Regions from separate parts of the Arthrobacter phoenicis genome, predicted to be linked through region 4. Evidence: riboswitches for the same ligand, from Rfam matches in the RefSeq annotation. Region 4 holds a riboswitch; each other region holds the start of a gene.

The links. A riboswitch is a leader RNA that binds a small molecule or an ion and turns the genes downstream of it on or off. The one in region 4 is predicted to bind S-adenosylmethionine.
Region 1: it holds a riboswitch for S-adenosylmethionine, as region 4 does, so the genes downstream of both, ABC337_RS02385 (bifunctional o-acetylhomoserine/o-acetylserine sulfhydrylase) here and ABC337_RS14035 (aminotransferase class V-fold PLP-dependent enzyme) in region 4, are expected to answer to the same signal.
Region 2: it holds a riboswitch for S-adenosylmethionine, as region 4 does, so the genes downstream of both, ABC337_RS06015 (methionine ABC transporter ATP-binding protein) here and ABC337_RS14035 (aminotransferase class V-fold PLP-dependent enzyme) in region 4, are expected to answer to the same signal.
Region 3: it holds a riboswitch for S-adenosylmethionine, as region 4 does, so the genes downstream of both, ABC337_RS09130 (DUF1737 domain-containing protein) here and ABC337_RS14035 (aminotransferase class V-fold PLP-dependent enzyme) in region 4, are expected to answer to the same signal.

What each region holds. Positions count from the first base shown of each region.
Region 1 covers NZ_JBDFMK010000001.1:513,628-518,270, forward strand. The annotation lists gene ABC337_RS02385 (bifunctional o-acetylhomoserine/o-acetylserine sulfhydrylase) at 161-1,477, opposite strand; SAM riboswitch class IV at 1,563-1,679, opposite strand; gene ABC337_RS02390 (VOC family protein) at 1,872-2,510, shown strand; gene ABC337_RS02395 (CPBP family intramembrane glutamic endopeptidase) at 2,647-3,417, opposite strand; gene ABC337_RS02400 (histidine phosphatase family protein) at 3,498-4,154, shown strand; gene hutI (imidazolonepropionase) at 4,161-4,643, opposite strand, start outside.
Region 2 covers NZ_JBDFMK010000001.1:1,308,619-1,313,261, reverse strand. The annotation lists gene ABC337_RS06025 (ABC transporter ATP-binding protein) at 1-298, opposite strand, end outside; gene ABC337_RS06020 (CoA-binding protein) at 638-1,063, shown strand; SAM riboswitch class I at 1,139-1,228, shown strand; gene ABC337_RS06015 (methionine ABC transporter ATP-binding protein) at 1,368-2,180, shown strand; gene ABC337_RS06010 (methionine ABC transporter permease) at 2,173-2,838, shown strand; gene ABC337_RS06005 (NtaA/DmoA family FMN-dependent monooxygenase) at 2,875-4,311, shown strand; gene ABC337_RS06000 (MetQ/NlpA family ABC transporter substrate-binding protein) at 4,339-4,643, shown strand, end outside.
Region 3 covers NZ_JBDFMK010000001.1:1,958,161-1,962,803, forward strand. The annotation lists gene ABC337_RS09115 (glutamate--cysteine ligase 2) at 1-909, shown strand, start outside; gene ABC337_RS09120 (O-succinylhomoserine sulfhydrylase) at 935-2,146, opposite strand; gene ABC337_RS09125 (rhodanese-like domain-containing protein) at 2,143-2,550, opposite strand; gene ABC337_RS09130 (DUF1737 domain-containing protein) at 2,547-2,762, opposite strand; SAM riboswitch class IV at 2,878-2,990, opposite strand; gene ABC337_RS09135 (PIG-L deacetylase family protein) at 3,457-4,362, shown strand; gene ABC337_RS09140 (ATP-grasp domain-containing protein) at 4,359-4,643, shown strand, end outside.
Region 4 covers NZ_JBDFMK010000001.1:2,988,088-2,992,730, forward strand. The annotation lists gene ABC337_RS14025 (Nramp family divalent metal transporter) at 1-740, opposite strand, end outside; gene ABC337_RS14030 (class I SAM-dependent methyltransferase) at 819-1,577, opposite strand; gene ABC337_RS14035 (aminotransferase class V-fold PLP-dependent enzyme) at 1,633-3,048, opposite strand; SAM riboswitch class IV at 3,083-3,196, opposite strand; gene hisN (histidinol-phosphatase) at 3,295-4,107, opposite strand; gene rsgA (ribosome small subunit-dependent GTPase A) at 4,198-4,643, opposite strand, start outside.

The sequences.
Region 1 (4,643 bases), 2.5 Mb from region 4:
CGGTGCCGTGGCCAAGATTGTGACTTGCATGTGACAGCCGCCCGCCCGGCCGCGCCGTTTCCCCACCTTTGGGCGCCGCGGCCGGCGGGTCGCCGCGGACACGCCGCGCCGGCCGCCGTCGGGCCCGCAAAGGTGGGGAAATCCGGCAGGGGTCCCGGGACTAGCCGGCCTTCGCGGCGCGGAAGCCGGCGTCGAGGTCCGCCAGGATGTCGTCGATGTGCTCCAGGCCAACCGAGAGCCGGACCAGGCCCGGGTGGACGCCCGCCACCGCCTGCTGCTCCGGGGTGAGCTGGCTGTGCGTGGTCGACGCCGGGTGGATCACCAGTGAGCGCACGTCGCCGATGTTCGCCACGTGCGAGTGCAGCTCCAGGGCGTCGACGAAGCGCTTGCCGGCCTCCACTCCCCCGGCGATGACGAAGGAGACGACGGCGCCCGTGCCGCGCGGACCGTACTTCCTGCCGCGCTCGTACCAGGGGCTCGAGGGCAGTCCCGCGTAGGCGACCGATTCGACGTCGTCCCGGCCCTCAAGCCATTCGGCCACCCGGGTGGCGTTGGCGACGTGCCGCTCCACCCGCAGGCTCAGCGTCTCGATGCCCTGGGCGATCAGGAAGGCGTTGAAGGGCGCGACGGCGGAGCCGAGGTCGCGCAGCAGCTGCACCCGTGCCTTGAGGATGTAGGAGAGGTTGGCCCCCAGTGCGCCGTCCGCGCCCAGGTCCCGGGCGTAGACCAGCCCGTTGTAGCTCGGGTCCGGGGTGTTGAAGCCGGGGTACCGCTCCGGGTCCGCGCCGAAGTCGAACTTCCCGGAGTCCACGATCACGCCGGCGATCGCCGAGCCGTGGCCGCCCAGGTACTTGGTGGCCGAGTGCACCACGATGTCCGCGCCCCATTCCAGCGGCCGGATCAGGTACGGGGTGGCGAGGGTGTTGTCCACGATCAGCGGCACCCCTGCCTGGTGGGCCACATCCGAGATGCCCTCGAGGTCCAGGACGTCCTGGCGCGGGTTGGAGACCACCTCGCCGAAGAACAGCTTGGTGTTCGGCTGCACCGCCTCGCGCCACTGGTCCAGGTTGTCCGGGTCCGCCACGAAGGTCACGGAGATGCCGAACTTCTTCAGCGTGTGGGCCAGCAGGTTGTAGGTGCCGCCGTAGAGGCTGGGGCTGGCCACCACGTGGTCCCCGGCCTCGGCGATGTTGAGGATGGCGAAGGTTTCCGCCGCCTGCCCGGAGCTGAGCAGCAGCGCGCCGAGGCCGCCCTCCAGGCTGGCGATGCGCTGTTCGACGGCGTCCTGGGTGGGGTTGCCGATCCGGGTGTAGATGGGGGCGAGCTCGGCCAGGGCGAACCGGTTCGCGGCGCTCTCGGCGCTCGGGAAGACGAACGACGTCGTCTGGTAGATCGGCAGCGAGCGGGCGCCGGTGGCGGCGTCCGGCTGCTGGCCGGCGTGGATCTGGCGGGTTTCAAAGGACCAGGCGTTGGACATGGCGTCTCCTGTGACTGGGCTCAGGACGGCACCGGCTCCCGGGTCCAGCACTGCTGGCAGGTCCCGGACAATCGGCACGGCCCTGGCGCCGCGCTTGCCCCGCCGGCGGGCGCCGGAGGGCCAGGTCTTCACCCGGGGCACCCCACCGCGCAAGGAGGGTTGCCGGCCAGCGAGCCGGGGCTTGTCGCTGGCACTCATGACCTGCTCCCAGTGTAGGAAGCCGGAAACCGGCCCGGATAGCTTTGTGACAAAGATGAAGAAACCGATCCCCGGGACGGCTTGTCCGGCGGATTTCCGCGGCCGCGCCGGGCGGCAAGGGGGTCCGCCGGACGGTCCCGGCGAGGTTAGGACAGCCTAAGCTGAGAGGTCCATCACAAAGTGCCAAGATGAGGGCATGCGCATGGATCACGTCTCTTACGCCTGTGAAAAGGATGGCCTCGCGGCCACCACCGACCGTATCGCCACGGCCCTCGGGGTCGAGGCCGTCAAGGGCGGCGTGCACCCCCGTTTCGGCACCCGCAACATGATCATCCCGCTCGCCGGGCACAAGTACCTGGAGGTCGTGGAGGTCCTGGACCACCCGGCGTCGGATAAGGCACCGTTCGGCCAGGCGGTCCGCGCCCGCTCCGCCGCCGGCGGCGGCTGGATGGGCTGGTGCGTCGAGGTCGACGACCTGGCACCCTTCGAGGAACGCCTGGGCCGCGCCGCGGTCAACGGCAACCGCAAGTTCCCCGATGGCCGCGAACTGGTCTGGAAGCAGATCGGCATCCTGGGCCTCATCGCGGATCCGCAGGTGCCGTACATGCTCAAGTGGGAGGGCGACCCGGCACTGCACCCGTCCAACGCCTACGAGAGCTCGGTGAAGATGTCCGAGCTGACCATCGCCGGCTCCGCGCAGCGGGTCACCGAATGGCTGGGCGAACCGGTGGAGAAGCCGCTGGAGGACGTGGCCGTGAACTGGCAGGCCCCGCACGGCACGCCGGGCATCCTCTCGGTCACCTTCGAGACCGCCTCCGGCGCCGTCACCATCTAGGGCTCCGGCCCGCCACAACTTCGGCCGCCGGCCGCGGGTGTCAATGACGCCACCCGCCGCCGGGGGCCGAAACTCTTTAAGCCGATCCCCGACTCGTCAAGGCAGGTGACGGCACCGCAGGAGACCCCAGGACACCTCAGCCCAGGCCGACCGCCTTGCCGAACAGGCTGAAGCCCACGAACGCGACGATGTCCAGCAGCGCATGCGCGATCACCAGCGGCATCACCCGCCGGGTCCGGGTGTAGACCAGGGCGAAGATGACGCCCATGATGGCGTTGCCGATGAACGGCCCGAACCCCTGGTACAGGTGGTAGCTGCCGCGCAGGATGGAGCTCGCGGCGATCGCCGCCGGCAGCCGCCAGCCGAGTTTGCCGAACCGGTCCAGCAGGTACCCCACCACGATCACCTCCTCGACGATCCCATGCCGGATGGCGGAGAGGATCAGAACGGGCACGGTCCACCAGTAGGTGCCCAGCGCGCTCGGGATGATCGCCGTCGTGATGCCCAGGGCCCGGCCGGCGGCGTAGAGGCCCAGCGACGGGATGCCGATCAGCAGGAACAGGCCCACACCCTGCAGCAGGTCCTTTCCGGGGCGGGCGAAATCGAACCCGAGCTTCCGGAATGCCGAGCCGCCGCCGGGGGTCCCCGGCTCGCGGGGACCGGTGAGGAAGTAGAGCACCAGCAGCACGGGGACGAGCGCGAAGATGATGTCCAGCAGCTGGTAGGTCAGGTCGAAGTACTCGCGGCTGCTCTGGGAGCGGTTCAGCGTGGAGGTCCCCTCGGCCAGCGGCGCCTGCGAGAGCTTGTCCAGCAGCTGCACCACCGAGTACACCGCCGACTGCCCCAGCGAGAGTCCCAGCACAATCCATACTTCGAACCGCACGCGGCGGGGGGAGGTAACCAGCATGGTCCTATCTTGCCTGCCGTTGCCGGGAGTTGGCCGGACGCGCCTATGCTGGGGCTGTGAGCGCGCCCGGGAAAATCCTGATGATCCGGCACGGCCAGTCCGCCGCCAATGCCGATACCTCCATCTACAACCGGGTGCCCGATTACCGCATCCCGCTGACCGAACTGGGCGTCGAGCAGGCCCGGGCCGCCGGCGCCGAACTCCGCCGCCAGCTGGACGGGCAGCAGGTCTGCGTCTACGTTTCCCCGTACCTGCGGGCCTACCAGACGCTCGAGGCGCTGGGCCTGGGCACCCTGACCGAGCGGGTGATCGAGGAGCCCCGGCTGCGGGAGCAGGACTGGGCGAACTTCCAGATCGCCGGGGACATCGAGGACCAGAAGGAGCTCCGGAACGCCTACGGGCACTTCTTCTACCGGTTCCGCGAGGGCGAGTCCGGGTCCGATGTCTACGACCGGATCTCCTCGTTCATGGAGACCCTGTACCGGCACTGGTCCAAGCCGGACTACGCGCCCAACGCCCTGTTCGTCACGCACGGGCTGACCATGCGGCTGTTCTGCATGCGCTGGTTCCACTGGTCCGTGGAGTACTTCGAGTCGCTAAACAACCCGGACAACGCCGAGCTGCGCACCCTGCACCGCACCGGGGACGGCAAATATGAACTCGACAAGCCGTTCAGCCAGTGGGTGGAGCGGCGCGTGGACGAGACGGTGCTGCACGCCCCGCCCATGGTGTTCTAGGACGCGCTAGCGGGCGCGGACCCCGGCGCGCCAGACGGCGTGGGTCAGCGGCATGCCCGGCCGGTAGGCCAGGTGGGTGGCCGAGGGGGCGTTGAGCAGGTGCAGGTCCGCCCGGTGGCCGACGGCGATCGACCCCACCGCGCGTTCGCCGTCGACGTCGTTGCCCGACTCCCGGCCCAGCGCCAGCGCCCCTCCGTAGGTCGCGGCGCGCACCGCTTCGTGCACGCTGAGCCGCATCTGCAGCACCGCGGTGGTGACGCAGAAGGCCATGGAGCTGGTGTAGGAGGTGCCGGGGTTGGCGTTGGAGGCCAGGGCCAGCTGCACGCCGGCGTCGAGCAGTTCGCGGCCGGGAGCCAGCGGCTGCCGGGTGGAGAGGTCGCAGGCGGGCAGGCAGGTGGCCACCGTGCCGCGCTCCCCCGCGCCGGCCGCGGCTTCCCAGCCGGACCAGCTGTCCGCGAGGTCGCGCACGTCCTCCCGGGACAGGTAGTT
Region 2 (4,643 bases), 1.7 Mb from region 4:
CGCAGCGGTCGTCGACGCCGCGGACCGGCTCGCCGTCGATGGCGACGCTGCCGGAGGTGGCGGCGTCGAGCCCGGCGGCGGCCCGGAGCAGGGTGGACTTGCCGCAGCCGGAGGCGCCCAGGATGGCCAGCACCTCGCCGGGGACGACGTCGAAGCTGACATCCCGGAGGACGGTGTGCGCGGCGGGGCCGGTCCCGAAGGCGCGGCCCAGGCCGCGGAAGGACACCGGAAGGGCGGGGGTGCCGGAGCCAGCCCGGGCGTCGGCCCGGGGCTGGGGCGGGTGCAGGACAGCAGTCATAGGGTTACTCCATCGGTCCTGGCAGTAGCACCCTACGGAAGCAGCCTTTGGCCCGGGTAGTCAGTCCGGACCTTTCCCTCGGCGTGCGTCCTCGTTATCGGCGGGCTCCGGGGTGGAGGTCCGTCGACCAGGGTTGCTGCGGCGTCATCGATCCAGGTCTCTCGGCCGCTCGGGATGGTCACTGTCTACTAAAACCGAACGGCGGATTTTTGCCAAATGGGCGCGTAATATTCGGAAACCTGCGGACGTGCGGCACCTGGTTCGATCAGAAATTCGGCACAGCGCCCGGGGCGGATTTCCCTACTGCGGTGGTGCTGCCGGCGGACGTAGGCTGGCCGCATGAGCCACATGAACGATCCCGCCGTCGTCGAACGCCTCCTGCGCACCAAGGGCCGGTGGGCCATCGTGGGCCTGAGCACCAACCAATGGCGTGCTGCCTACGACACGTCGCTGTTCATCCGCGACCGCCTTGGCATGGACATCATCCCGGTCAACCTGCCCGGCGACGACGTCCACGGGGAGGCCGGCTACCGCTCGCTGGGGGAAATCCCGGCGGAGAAACGGCCCATCGACGTCGTGGATTGCTTCGTGAACTCCGGCCGCGTCGGCGACGTGGTGGACCAGGCGATTGCCGCCGGCGCCGGCGCCGTCTGGCTGCAGCTGGGCGTCATCGACGAGGCCGCGGCCGAACGCGCCAAGGCCGCCGGGCTGGACGTCGTCATGAACGCCTGCCCGGCCAGGGAAGCGCCGCTCCTGGGCCTCTAACCGGAACTGATGGGAGCTTTACGGCGTGTGACGCGCCGCTTTCACCTCGGCCGGGCGTGTGCCAGATTCGTGGGGTAACCATCCCGAGCGGCTGAGAGACCTGGCTCCGTGACGCCGCAGCAACCCCCTCGATGAGGACGGTGCTACCGCCAGGACCGATGGAGAACCACTGTTCCACGGACCCGAGAGGCCGCGCTTTGTGCTGCCCCGGCGCCGGGGGATGAGGCTTTCCTCGGGCGAGCCCCGGAGGAATCATGAACACCACAACGACGGCAGCGCCGGCCCGGATCGCGGGCGGTCCGCTGTGATCGAGATCCAGAACGTCAGCACCTCGTTCCCATCGAAGGACGGCCGGTTCACCGCCGTCGACGACGTCACCCTCACCGTGGAGCGCGGCCGGATCCAGGGCATCATCGGGTTCTCCGGCGCCGGCAAATCCACGCTGCTGCGTAACATCAACCTGCTCGAACGCCCCACCTCGGGCCGGGTCCTGGTCGACGGCGTGGACCTGACCGCCCTGAGCGAGCCGGACCTGCGCAGCAGCCGGCACGGAATCGGCATGATCTTCCAGCACTTCAACCTGCTCAATAACCTCACCGCGCAGGAGAACGTGGAGCTCTCACTGAAGTTCGCCGGGGTGGGGCGGACCGAACGCCGGCGCCGGGCGGCGGATGCGCTGGCCATCGTGGACCTCGCGGACAAGGCCGCCAGCTATCCCGCGAAGCTCTCCGGCGGCCAGAAGCAGCGGGTGGCCATCGCCCGGGCGCTGGCCACGGAGCCGAAGGTCCTGCTCTGCGACGAACCGACGTCGGCCGTGGATCCCCGGACCACTGCCTCCGTGCTGCAGTACCTCGCGGACGTCAACGCCAAATTTGGCATCACGATCGTGGTGGTCACGCACGAAATGAACGTCATCAAGGCCATCGCGGACAACGTCGCGGTCATGGAGGACGGCCGGATCGTCGAGCAATTCGACCTGGCCGAGCTCGAACGCCCCGGCTTCCACCCCGCCACCTCGATCGGGCGGTACCTGGTCTCCGACGCCATCGAGCTGAACCGGCCCCACCGGGCAGCCGCACCGGCCGGCCCCGCCCCGAAAGGCCTGATCCATGCTTGAGCGCATCTTCTCGGTCCTGCCCGAAATCGGCGCCGCCATGGGCCAGACCCTGGCCATGCTGCTGGTCGCGATCCCGCTGGCCGTCCTGATCGGCACGCCGCTGGGCGTCTGGCTCTACACGATCGGCCCCGGCGGACTGCGGCACCGGCCCCGGCTCCACCGGGTCCTGGACGGCCTGGTCAACCTGGTCCGATCCTTCCCGTTCCTGATCCTGCTGATCGCCATCATCCCGGTGACCCGCTTCATCGTGGGCACCACCATCGGCACGGCCGCGGTGATCGTCCCGCTGACCATCAACGCCATCCCGTACTTCGCCCGCTTCGTGGAGCAGAACCTCAGCCAGCTCGGCAGCGGGGTGGTGGAGGCCGCCCGTTCGATGGGAGCCAGCCGGTCACAGATCGTCCGGGACGTGCTGCTGGTGGAGGCCCGGCCGGGACTGGTCAGCTCCATCACCATCATGACCGTCAGCTTCATCTCCTACTCGGCGATGGCGGGCTTGGTGGGTGGCGGCGGGATCGGCGACTTCGCCATCCGCTACGGCTACTACCGCTACGAAACCCCGCTGATGATCACCGCGATCATCCTGATGATCCTGCTGGTCACCCTCGTCCAGTTCGGCGGCTCCCGCCTGGCCCGCCGCCTCGACAAGCGCCTCTGACCGCGGCCCCGGCACCCCACTTCGGAAAGCAGAACCATGACTTCACCAGCCAGCCCCCGCTTCGACGGACCCCGCCCCCGCCTGCTCCTCAGCGCGTTCGTCATGAACACCACCAGCCACATCATGGGCGGCCAATGGCGCCGCCCCGAGGCCCAGCAGCACCGCTTCAACGAACTGCAGCTCTGGACCGACCTGGCCCGGCAGCTGGAGGACGCGAAATTCGACGCGATCTTCTTCGCCGACGTCGTGGGCCTCTACGGCGACTACGACGGCGGCTGGGCCTCCCACCTGAGGAAGGGCCTGCAGGTTCCCTCCAACGACCCGCTGATCCTGCTCTCGGCCCTGGCCGCCGCCACCCGGGAGATCGGCCTGGCCGCCACCTCCTCCGTGATCCAGAGCCACCCCTTCCAGTTCGCCCGGCAGATGTCCACCCTGGACCACATCAGCAACGGCCGGGTGGGCTGGAACATCGTCACCAGCGTGCTGGAAAACTCGCACCGGAACTTCAACGCCACCGAGCTGACCAAACATGACGAGCGCTACGACTGGGCGGACGAATACGTCGAGGCGGCCTACAAGCTGTGGGAGGGCTCCTGGGCGGACGACGCCCTGGTCCGGGACAAGGAGGGCGGCCTCCACGCGGACCCCGAAAAGGTCAGCAAGATCTACCACAGCGGGCCCCGCTACTCCATCGACGGGCCGCACCTCGTGGCGCCGTCGCCGCAGCGCACCCCGGTGCTCTTCCAGGCCGGCAGCTCCGGCCGCGGCCAGCAGTTCTGCGCCGCCAACGCGGAGGCGACCTTCACCCTGGCGCCCAGCACCGCGATCGCGGCCGCCTACACGGCCGCCGTTCGCGGGCAGGCGGTGGCTGCCGGCCGTCGTGCCGAGGACGTGAAGTTCCTCCAGGGCATGCACTTCGTGGTGGGCGGCACCGAGGCCGAGGCGGCCCGGAAGGCGGCCGAGCTGGAGGACAGCCTGGACATCGAGGCCCTGCTGGCCCACGTCGGCGGCGGATTCGGCGTCGACCTGGGCGGCTTGCCGCTGGACACCCCCTTGGGTGACATCCAGACCGAGGGCAGCCAGGGACACCTGGAGGCCATCCGGGCCTCCACCCGCGGTGGCAACCCGACGCTCCGCGACATCGCGCTGTACCGCAGCCGGGCCAACCGGGTGGTGGGCACGCCCGAACAGATCGCTGACCGGCTCGAAGAATGGCAGGACGCCGGCATCGACGGGATCAACATCATCAACCAGACCATCCCGGGGTCCTACACCGACTTCATCACCGGGGTGCTGCCCGAACTGCGGGACCGCGGCCTTGCCCAGACCGACTATGCGCCGGGAACCCTGCGCGAAAAGCTCTTCGGTGACGGCCCCCGACTCAACGGCCGGCACCCCGCCGCCGCATTCCGCGGTGCCTTCACCGCGTTCTCCGCGGCCGCCGAAAACACTCCCGCCGCCGTCGGCGTCTAATCCCCCTCTCGACAAAGGACACTCGCCATGCACCGCAGAAATTTCCTCAAGTTCGCCCTCGCCGGAGCCGGCGCCGCGTCTGCCACGGCCCTCACCGGCTGCGGCCTGGTCAACCCCGGCGGCGCCAACGCCGCCTCGGGCGGGAAGACCATCAAGATCATCGTCACCGAGTCCGCGCCGTACCAGGAGCCAACGAAGATCGCCAAGAAGCTCCTCGAGGCCAAGGGCTGGACGCTGGAGCCCACCTACGTCACGGACATCATCCAGCCCAACCTGGCGGTGGCGAACGGTGAATTCGACGCCAACTTCTTCCAGCACAATGCCTACCTGAA
Region 3 (4,643 bases), 1.0 Mb from region 4:
GCCCGGGTCCACGGCGCCCGGGTGGCGGCGCTGGCTACCTCGCCGCTGGCCGCCCCCACCCACACCACCCCCAAACTGCGCTACGCCACGATGCAGCGGCGGTTCGGCCTCACCGTCCAGGAACAGCTCACCTGCGGGCTGCACGTCCACGCCGCCATCGACTCGCCCGAGGAGGGGGTGGCGGTGCTGGACCGGATCCGGGACAAGCTGGCGGTGCTGATCGCCCTGAGCGCCAACTCCCCGTACTGGAACGGGATGGAAACCGGGTTCGAGAGCTACCGCACCCAGGCCTGGAATCGCTGGCCCGCTGCCGGTCCGGCGATGGTCTTCGGCAGCCACGCGGCCTACCGCAGGGTGGTGTCGCGGCTGCTGGAAAGCGGCGTGCTTTTCGACGAGGGGATGGTGTACTTCGACGCGCGGCTGGCCCGGAACCATCCCACCGTGGAGATCCGGGTGGCGGACGTGTGCCTGCGCGCGGAGGACGCGGCGCTGCTGGCGGTGCTGGTGCGGGCGCTGGTGGAGACCGCCTCGCGCGAGTGGTACGACGGCGTGGACCCGGCGCCGGTGCCAACAGTGCTCCTTCGGATGGCGGCCTGGCAGGCGAGCAACTGCGGGCTGTCCTCCGAGCTGCTGGACTTCGGCACCTTCCGGCCCCGCCCCGCGGCCGACGTGGTGAACGCCCTGGTGGACTACCTCGCCCCCGTCCTGGCGGACCAGGGCGAGCTCGGCCTGGCGCGCGCCGGGGTGGCCAGAATCCTGGCGGAGGGCACCGGGGCGGAGCTGCAGCGCCGCGCCGGCCTCGGCGCCGTCGTCGGCCAGGCGGTGCGGACCACGGTCGGCAGGGACTCGCCCGACGCCGGCACCGCTACCGGGCCGCTGCCGGCGCTGGCACCCGTCCGCCGGTTCTAGGCCGCGCGTTCCACGCCTCTGAGGATTACTGGATTCGCGCCAGGGCCTGGCCCAGGTCCCGGATCAGGTCCTCCGGGTCCTCCAGTCCCACGGAGAGCCGCACCACGCCGTCGCTCAACCCGATAGCCGCCCGCCCCTCCGGGCCCATGGCCCGGTGCGTGGTGGTGGCCGGGTGCGTGATCAGCGACTTCGAGTCGCCCAGGTTGTTGGAGATGTCGACGATCCGCAGCCCGTCAAGCAGCTCGAAGGCGGCGTCCTTGGCGGACCTGCCGGCCGGGGGAGCCAGTTCGAAGGTCAGCACCGTCCCGCCGGACTTCATCTGCCTGGCGGCCAGCTCGTGCTGCGGGTGGGAGGCCAGGAGCGGGTACTTCACCCAGGTCACTGCCTGCTGCTCCTCGAGCCACTCGGCCAGCCGCAGCGCCGAGGCGGAGGCGTGGTTGACCCGCAGCGACATGGTTTCCAGGCCCTTGGTCAGCACCCAGGCGTTGAAGGCGGACAGCGCCGGTCCGGTGTGGCGCATCAGCTGCCGGACCGGGCCCTCGATGAACTCCTTGCTGCCCAGGATCGCGCCGCCCAGCACCCGGCCCTGGCCGTCGATGTGCTTCGTGCCGGAGTAGACCACCACGTCCGCGCCGAAGTCCGTGCAACGCTGCAGCAGCGGGGTGGCGAAGACGTTGTCCACCACCACGGTGGCGCCGGCGGCGTGCGCCAGCCCGCTCACGGCGGCGATGTCCACGATCTCCTGCATCGGGTTCGACGGCGACTCGAAGAAGACCGCCGTCGTGGGTTCAGCCAGCGCTTCACGCCACTGGTCCATGTCCGGGCCGTCGACGAAGACGGTCTCCACGCCCCAGCGCGGCAGGATCTCGTTGAGGATCACGAAGCAGGATCCGAACAGGGACCGGGCAGCGACCACCCGGTCCCCGGCCCCGAGCAGCGCGCCGAGGGCGGTGAACACCGCGGACATGCCCGATGCCGTCGCGAAACACGCCTCGGTGCCCTCGAGCAGGCGGAGCCGCTCCTGGAAAGTGGCCACCGAAGGGTTGCCGTAGCGGGAGTAAACGAACCGCTCGTCCTCGCCGGTAAAGGCCCGCTCCGCGGCGACGGCGGATTCGTAGACGAAGCCGGAATTGAGGAAGATCGGCTCTGTGGTTTCTTGGAAGCCGGTCCGGTCCAGGCCGCCACGGACGGCCTGGGTGTCCGGGCTCCAGTCCGCGGCCTCGGGATTGAAACTCATGCGGTGCGGGTCCCGTCGGTCGGCAGGCCCACGTTCTTCCAGCCGTTGACGCGGCGGACGCCGGACTCATCCGGCTGGCCCTCGAACCCGTCCAGCACGTTGTAGACGGCGAATCCTGCCGCCGACGCAGCCCCTGCCGCCGCGACGGAGCGGGCCCCGGACCGGCAGAGGAAGAGCAGTTCGGCGTCGGCCGGAACGCGCTGCCGGAGCTCGTCGAGGAAGGCCTCGTTCGGCACGCCGCCGGCCCGGGTCCACTCGATGAAGACCGGCTCAGCGGCCGCACCGCCGGTCACCGGGACGCCGATCTGCGCCCACTCGGCGCGGGTGCGGACGTCCACCAGCACCGCGCCGGACTGCACCCGTTCCCAGGCCGCCTGCGGAGTCAGGTCCCCGGCGTAGCTCATGCTCCTGCCCGCCCGTCGAACTCCAGGACGTCGACGGCGCGGGCCACCGCGGCGTCCGCCTCCGCGACGGCGGCCGGCAGCACCAGGGCCTGCGCCACGATCACCGAGGTGCCATTGAAGGTTGCGGCCGGGCTGCCGTGCAGCACATACCCGTCGGCAAGGGCGGCCGAGATCCGCTCGCAGAAGCTGCGGTCGTCAGGGCCGGTCAGCAGCCGGTAGGCTAGCCGCTCCGCGGGGGCGGCAGCCTGTGCGGGAGGGGTGGCCGGGGTGCCGGTTCCGGGAGTGGGGACTGGGGGCGGGGTCGCGTCGGACACGACAAACTCCTTACGTTCACGCTTGCAGCTCGAATGGTCGATTGCCGAGTAGTCACCTGAGGCACCCCGCCGCAAAAGGAGGGTTGCCGACCGGCCAGTCAGGGCTTGGCACCGGTTCTCATTACTCTGCAAAAAACCTAGCACCCCGGGGCCCGCACCCGCGCGTCGACCCCGTCATGTTCGGTCACGGGAGGCTGTCCTCCGCAGCCCAACCGAGTATCGCGCCCGTCCTGATCGAGTACAAAAAGTCGATCTCGTCCGCGGTGGCCGAATGCTTTTCGGGTATTGCCTACTCGGGTTTTCCGATAGGGGCGTCACGTTTACTGAAGTGGCAGTCCAAGGTCTCAGCTGGGTCTCCACATACCGCATACGCCTTTTCAGCACCCGCTGCGCGGCCGCTTCCGGCCGTTTGCGCAGCGCCGCTGGCGCATGGGTTTTGACGTCTCCGCCGGGATACCGCGGACCGGTTCTTTGACAAGCAATCCTTCCCTCCAGAACCCGGCAGCCTCTGCCGGGCGGGTTGCAGATCCATCATTTTGTCCGGCACAGCACTGGTGGCGGCCGGCACCTCGAAGAAGAACTGGAAAGATTCATGGTCTCGATTTACGTCTTGATAATCGTCTTGCTGATTGCGCTGCTGGTCGCAGCGGCAGTGGGGAAATCCTGGTTCCACCGCCGCCTGCGCCGTCCCGAACTTCTGCGCCGGATTTCCCTCGCCACCGGCGTAGTGCTCCTGCTGGCCAACGTCGCCGCCTTTGCCCTGGACGCCTCCGAGTTCTGGCAGACCGCGGACCTGACCGCCACCCTGGGCGGACTCACCGCCCTCGCCATCGCGCTGACCGCCCTGCGCACCGGCGGAAGCCCGGCCCGTCAGCCCCGCCGGGTGCTGGCCATCGGCGCCCACCCGGATGACCTGGAGCTGGCCTGCGGCGGAACGCTCGCCAAGTTCGTCGACTCCGGCCACGAGGTGCAGGGGCTGGTGATGAGCGACGGCAAGCGCGGCGGCAACGCCCTGGAGCGTTCGCTGGACGCCCAGCGCGGCGCCACCTTCATGGGCCTGACCGGCATGATCCACCACAACTTCACGGACACCGAGCTGCACCGCCACAGCCAGGAAATGGTGGGCGCCATCGAGCACGCGATCGTGCGCTTCAACCCGGACATCATCCTCACCCACTCCAACCACGACCAGCACCAGGACCACCAGGCGGTGCACCAGGCCACCCTGCGGGCCGCCCGGCAGCATCACTCCATTCTTTGCTACGAGAGCCCCTCCGCCACCCGGGAATTCAACCCCAGCGTCTTCGTGGACATTGACGACTACGTCGACGCCAAGGTCCAGGCGGTGAAGATGCACAGCGACCAGCTCGCCAAGCCCTACATGACGCCCGAACGGGTCCGCGGCATCGCCTCCTTCCGCGGCGGCCAAGCCCGCCGCCGGGTCGCCGAAGCCTATGAACCCGTCCGCCTGCTGAGCACCGAAATGGAGAAGCTGTGAAGCCCCGCGTGCTGGTCACCGGCGTCGGCGGCCCCGCCGGCCGGGCCCTTGCCGCGCAACTGACCGAACGCGGCATCCCGGTCCTCGGCACGGACATCCGCGACCTGGCTGAGGTCTCCGGGGTCCCGGTGGTCCGGGTGCCCGAGGCCAAGGATCCCGAGCTGGTGTCCGCACTGCGCCGGCTGGTCTCCTCCGAAGGCATCAACCTCGTGATCCCCACGGTCAGCGAGGAACTGCCCCGCCTGGCCGCCTTCCGGGCCGGCTTTGGCCCGGACGTCCGC
Region 4 (4,643 bases):
TCCAGCGCGTGCTGCGGAACGTGCCGGTGGCGGTCCGGGCGGTGCCGGTCCCGGGAGAGCGCGGAGTGGACGTAAATGGCATGCGGCATGACGGTGGCGCCCAGCATGCTGGCGGCCAGCAGTACTGTGTCCGGGCCGCGGAACCCGGGGACCAGGCCGGAGAGGACCCCGGACGGATCCGGCGGGCTGATGAACAGCCCGGCCAGGAAGCCCACTGTGATGATGCCGAGCAGGCCCATGATCACCAGTTCGAAGGGCCGCTGCCGGTTCCGGCTTTGCATGGCCAGCAGTGCCATGGAGATGCCGCCGACGACGACGGCGCCCAAGGGGAGGGGGAGGCCAAAGAGCAGGTAGAGGGCGACGGCGCCGCCGACCACTTCGGCCAGGTCAGTGGCGGCCGCGACGACTTCGGCCTGGACCCAGAAGGCGCGCCGCCAGCCGGGACGCAGGCGTTCCCCGAGCAGTTCCGGCAGGCTGCGGCCCGTGACGATGCCGAGCTTGGCGGACTGGTACTGCACCAGGACGGCGACGACGTTGGCCACCACCAGCACCCAGACCAGCAGGTAGCCGAACTGGGCGCCCGCGGTGAGGTTGGCCGCCACATTGCCGGGATCCACGTAGGCGATCGCGGCGACGAAGGCGGGCCCCAGCAACCCCAGCAGGGCGCGGCGGTGCCCCTTCCTGCCGCGGACCGGGCTGTGGCCGCCGGCGGCGGGATCCTGTCCGGTGAGGTGCAACATTGCAGGCTCCTGCGGCTGGTGGGTCCAATGATTTCCGTAAGCCTGAACAAAAATGTTAGGCATACCGAAATCATAGGCTCAGACCTTCACCGCGCGCCAGCTTTGGGTGAGGTAGGGGAGGGCCAGCGTCTCGCCGGGACCGTGACCGAGGTGCTCGTACAGGTACCACTGGAGGTTGGCCAGCACCTTGGCCCGGGTGGCCTCCCCGGCCCGCAGGAAGTAGCTGCGGGACTTGGCCAGCTCCAGGATCTCCTCCGGCGTCACCGGGTCCTCCCACCGGGTCAGGTGGCTCTCCAGCCCGGTGAACTCGGGCCCGACCGGTGGGCGGAACGAGGGTTTGTGGACGTCCCCAGCGTGCATGATCCGGGAGAGCCGGTGCACCCACGGTACGGAGGTGTCCAGCTGGTTCCAGATCAGCCCGAGCACCCCGTGCGGCCGCAGGATGCGGGCGGTCTCGGTGCTGGCCTGCAGCGGCTCGCACCAGTGCCAGGCCTGCGCCACCGTCACCAGGTCGAACGCCGACGCCGGGAGCCCGGTGTGTTCGGCGGTCCCCACCGTGGCCGGGACGCCCGGGAGGACTGCGCGCAACTGGTCCAGCATGTCCGCCGACGGGTCGACGGCGGCCGTGGCCAGGCCGCGGGCCACGAGGAGGGCGGTAAACTTTCCGGTGCCCGCCCCGACGTCGGCCGCGTCCCGGGCTCCGGCGGGGATGAGCCAGTCGGCGGAGTCGGCGGGATAGCCGGGCCGCACCCGGTCATAGTGTTCCCCGCCGTCCTGGAAGCTCGCTCCGAGCTCCTTCCGCCGGGTCTGATGCAGTTTGGGGCCGCCGCCTGCCACGTGAACTCTCCTTCGGCAGCTCGGGAAGATACCCGTCGAATCTACCGCAAACCGGCTATTCGGGGCCGTCGAGGGTGCAGGGGGCAGCCCCGGCGGTGCCGGGGGTGTTGGGCGCCCAGTGCGGGTAGCTGCGGGTGTCGTTCGCCGGTACCCAGCGCCCGGCATCCACCACGTAGTCCCAGCCCAGGCCGTCGCGCCGCAGCGTCCGCAGCGCGGCCAGCAGCCGCTCGGCGTCCTCGAGCCGGGAGCCCAGGCCGAAGCTGGCCCGCAGCGACCCGGCGGGCAGGCCCAACCGCCTGAGCAGCGGATGCGCGCAGAACCGGCCGTCCCGCACGCCGATCCCGTGCTCGGCGGACAGGTACGCGGCGACGAGTCCGGCGTCGTACCCCGCGACCGAGAAGTTTACGACGCCGATGGTGCCGCAGCCCTCCCCGCGGTCGGTCTCCTCGAAGATGTGGTGCACGCTCACGCCGTCGATCTCCCGCAGGCCGTCGGCAAGGAAGGACCGGATGGCATCCTCGTGGCCGTGCCAGGATGCCTCGTCCAGGGCGGCGACCGCCTGGGTGGCGCGGGCCAGGGCGGCCGCGCCGAGGACGTTGGGGGAGCCGCCCTCGTGCCGGGCCGGTCCGGTGGTCCAGCTGACGGCGTCCAGCCGGGCGTCGCGGACGGCGCCGCCGCCGGCCAGGTGCGGCGTTCCGGCATCGAGCCAGTCCGGCCGCCCCACCAGGACGCCCGCGCCGAACGGTGCGTAGAGCTTGTGCCCCGAGAAGGCAACATAGTCGATGCCGTCGGCCGCGACGTCGATCCGGCGGTGCGGGGCCAGCTGCGCGGCGTCGACGACGATCCGGGCCCCGTGCTCGTGCGCCAGCGCCGCCAGCTCCCGGACGGGCAGGATCTCGCCGGTGACATTCGACGCGCCCGTGACCGCGAGCAGGCTGATGCCGCCCGCGGCCAGCTCCGCCCGGAGCCGCGCCAGCGTCCCGGCCAGGGTGGGCGCGGCGACGACGCTGCGGTGCGGAACGCCCTGCCACGGCAGCAGGTTCGCGTGGTGCTCGATGTCCAGGTACAGGACCTCGCCCAGGTGCCGGCCGCCGGCGGTGGGCAGGCACCCGGCCAGGAGGTTCAGAGAATCGGTGGTGTTCCGGGTGAAGATGACCGCGTCGTCGGGCCGGCCGCCGACGAAGTCCCGCACGATGGTCCGCGCGTTCTCGTACACCGAGGTGCTCAGCTGGGAGGCGTAGCCGGCACCGCGGTGGACGCTGGCGTAGTAGGGCAGGATCTCGTTGAGGTAGGCAGAGACCACGGACAGGGCGGGGGCCGAGGCGCCGTAGTCCAGATTGGCGTAGCGGACGTGGCCGCCCTGGATCAGCGGCGCTTGGATCTCGGCGCCGGTCACGGCGGCCAGCGGGGTGCGGGCAGCGGATGCAGCCGTGGGGATGGATGCTGGGGATGAAAAAATGGCAGTCGACATGGGACCTCGCTCGAAAAGGACCCCGCGTGCAGGGGATCCGCGCTTGCCGGGTCCGCTCCGGACCGGCCAGGTCGTCACCCGGGGCACCCCGCCGCGAAAGGAGGGTTGCCGGCCAGCAAACCGGGGTTTAGCGCTGGCACTCGTGACCTGTTTCGAGCCTAGGACAGAAGTGCCGCGCCCCGGAAAGGGGCGCGGCAATGTGAAGCGCTGTGTTACGCGGAACGGGCCCCCAGAAAAGGCGCAGCTCTAGAGCAGGTCGTCCAGGTTCGGGTTGAGCCGCTTGAGGACCTCGGAGTGCAGGATCGAGTTCGTGGCCAGGGCGTTGCCGCCGAACGGGCCGTCCTCGCCCTCGAGGGAGGTGAACCGGCCGCCGGCCTCGGTGACGATCGGGACCAGTGCGGCCATGTCGTAGAGGTTCAGCTCCGGCTCGCAGGCGATGTCGACGGCGCCCTCGGCCACCAGGCAGTAGGACCAGAAGTCGCCGTAGGCGCGGGTGCGCCAGACCTCCTCGGTCAGGCCCAGGAATTCGTCCAGGTTGCCGCGCTGCTTCCAGCCGCCGAGGCTGGAGTAGGAGAGGGAGGCATCCGAGAGGTCCGAGACGTTGGAGACCCGCAGCCGGGTGGCGGCGGCCAGCGAGCGGCCCGTGTAGGCGCCGGCGCCCTTGGCGGCCCACCAGCGCTTGCCGAGGGCGGGGGCGCTGACGACGCCGACCACCGGTTCGCCCTCGTCCACCAAAGCGATGAGGGTGGCCCAGACCGGGACGCCGCGCACGAAGTTCTTGGTGCCGTCGATCGGGTCGATGATCCAGCGGCGGGAGCCGTGGCCCGAGCTGCCGAACTCCTCGCCCAGGACGGCGTCGCGGGGGCGGGAGCGGGAGAGCTGGCCGCGGATGGCTTCCTCGGCGGCCTTGTCGGCGTCGGTGACCGGCGTCAGGTCCGGCTTCGTCTCGATTTTGAGGTCAAGGGCCTTGAAGCGGCTCATGGTCTGGGAATCGACCGAGTCCGCCAGGACGTGGGCAAGGCGCAGGTCATCGTTGTAGCTCGACGCGGGTTGGCTCATGCTTCCAAACTACCGTCTAAACGCGCCCCGGCCGGGGAGGCCACGTCCCGGACGGCCTGATCAACCGCGGGGCGAAGGAGTGACGTACGGTCAGGAGACGGTGCCCAGTTCCTTGGTTTCCTGGGCTTCCTGCCGCGGGTCAGTGCCCAGCAGCCGGCGCAGCGAGGCCAGCCGGGCCGGGCCGGAGGGTCCCGCGTGGCCCGCCTGCACCCACGCGTCCACGCCGCAGTTGACGGCGGTGGCGTCGTGCTTGCAGCCGCGTTCGCAGTCCTCGGTGCCGGGGGCCAGGTCGGGGAAGGACCGCAGGATGCGGTCCGGGTCCACGTGGGCCAGCCCGAAGGACCTGATGCCGGGGGTGTCGATGATCCAGCTGCCGGCCGGGGCGTCCGTGACCTTTAGCGCCAGGGCGGAGGAGGAGGTGTGGCGGCCGCGGCCCGTGACGGCGTTGACGCCGCCGGTGGCGCGCTCCGCCCCCGTGAGGGCGTTGACCATGGTGGACTTGCCGACGCCGGAGTGGCCGAGCATGACGGTGACCC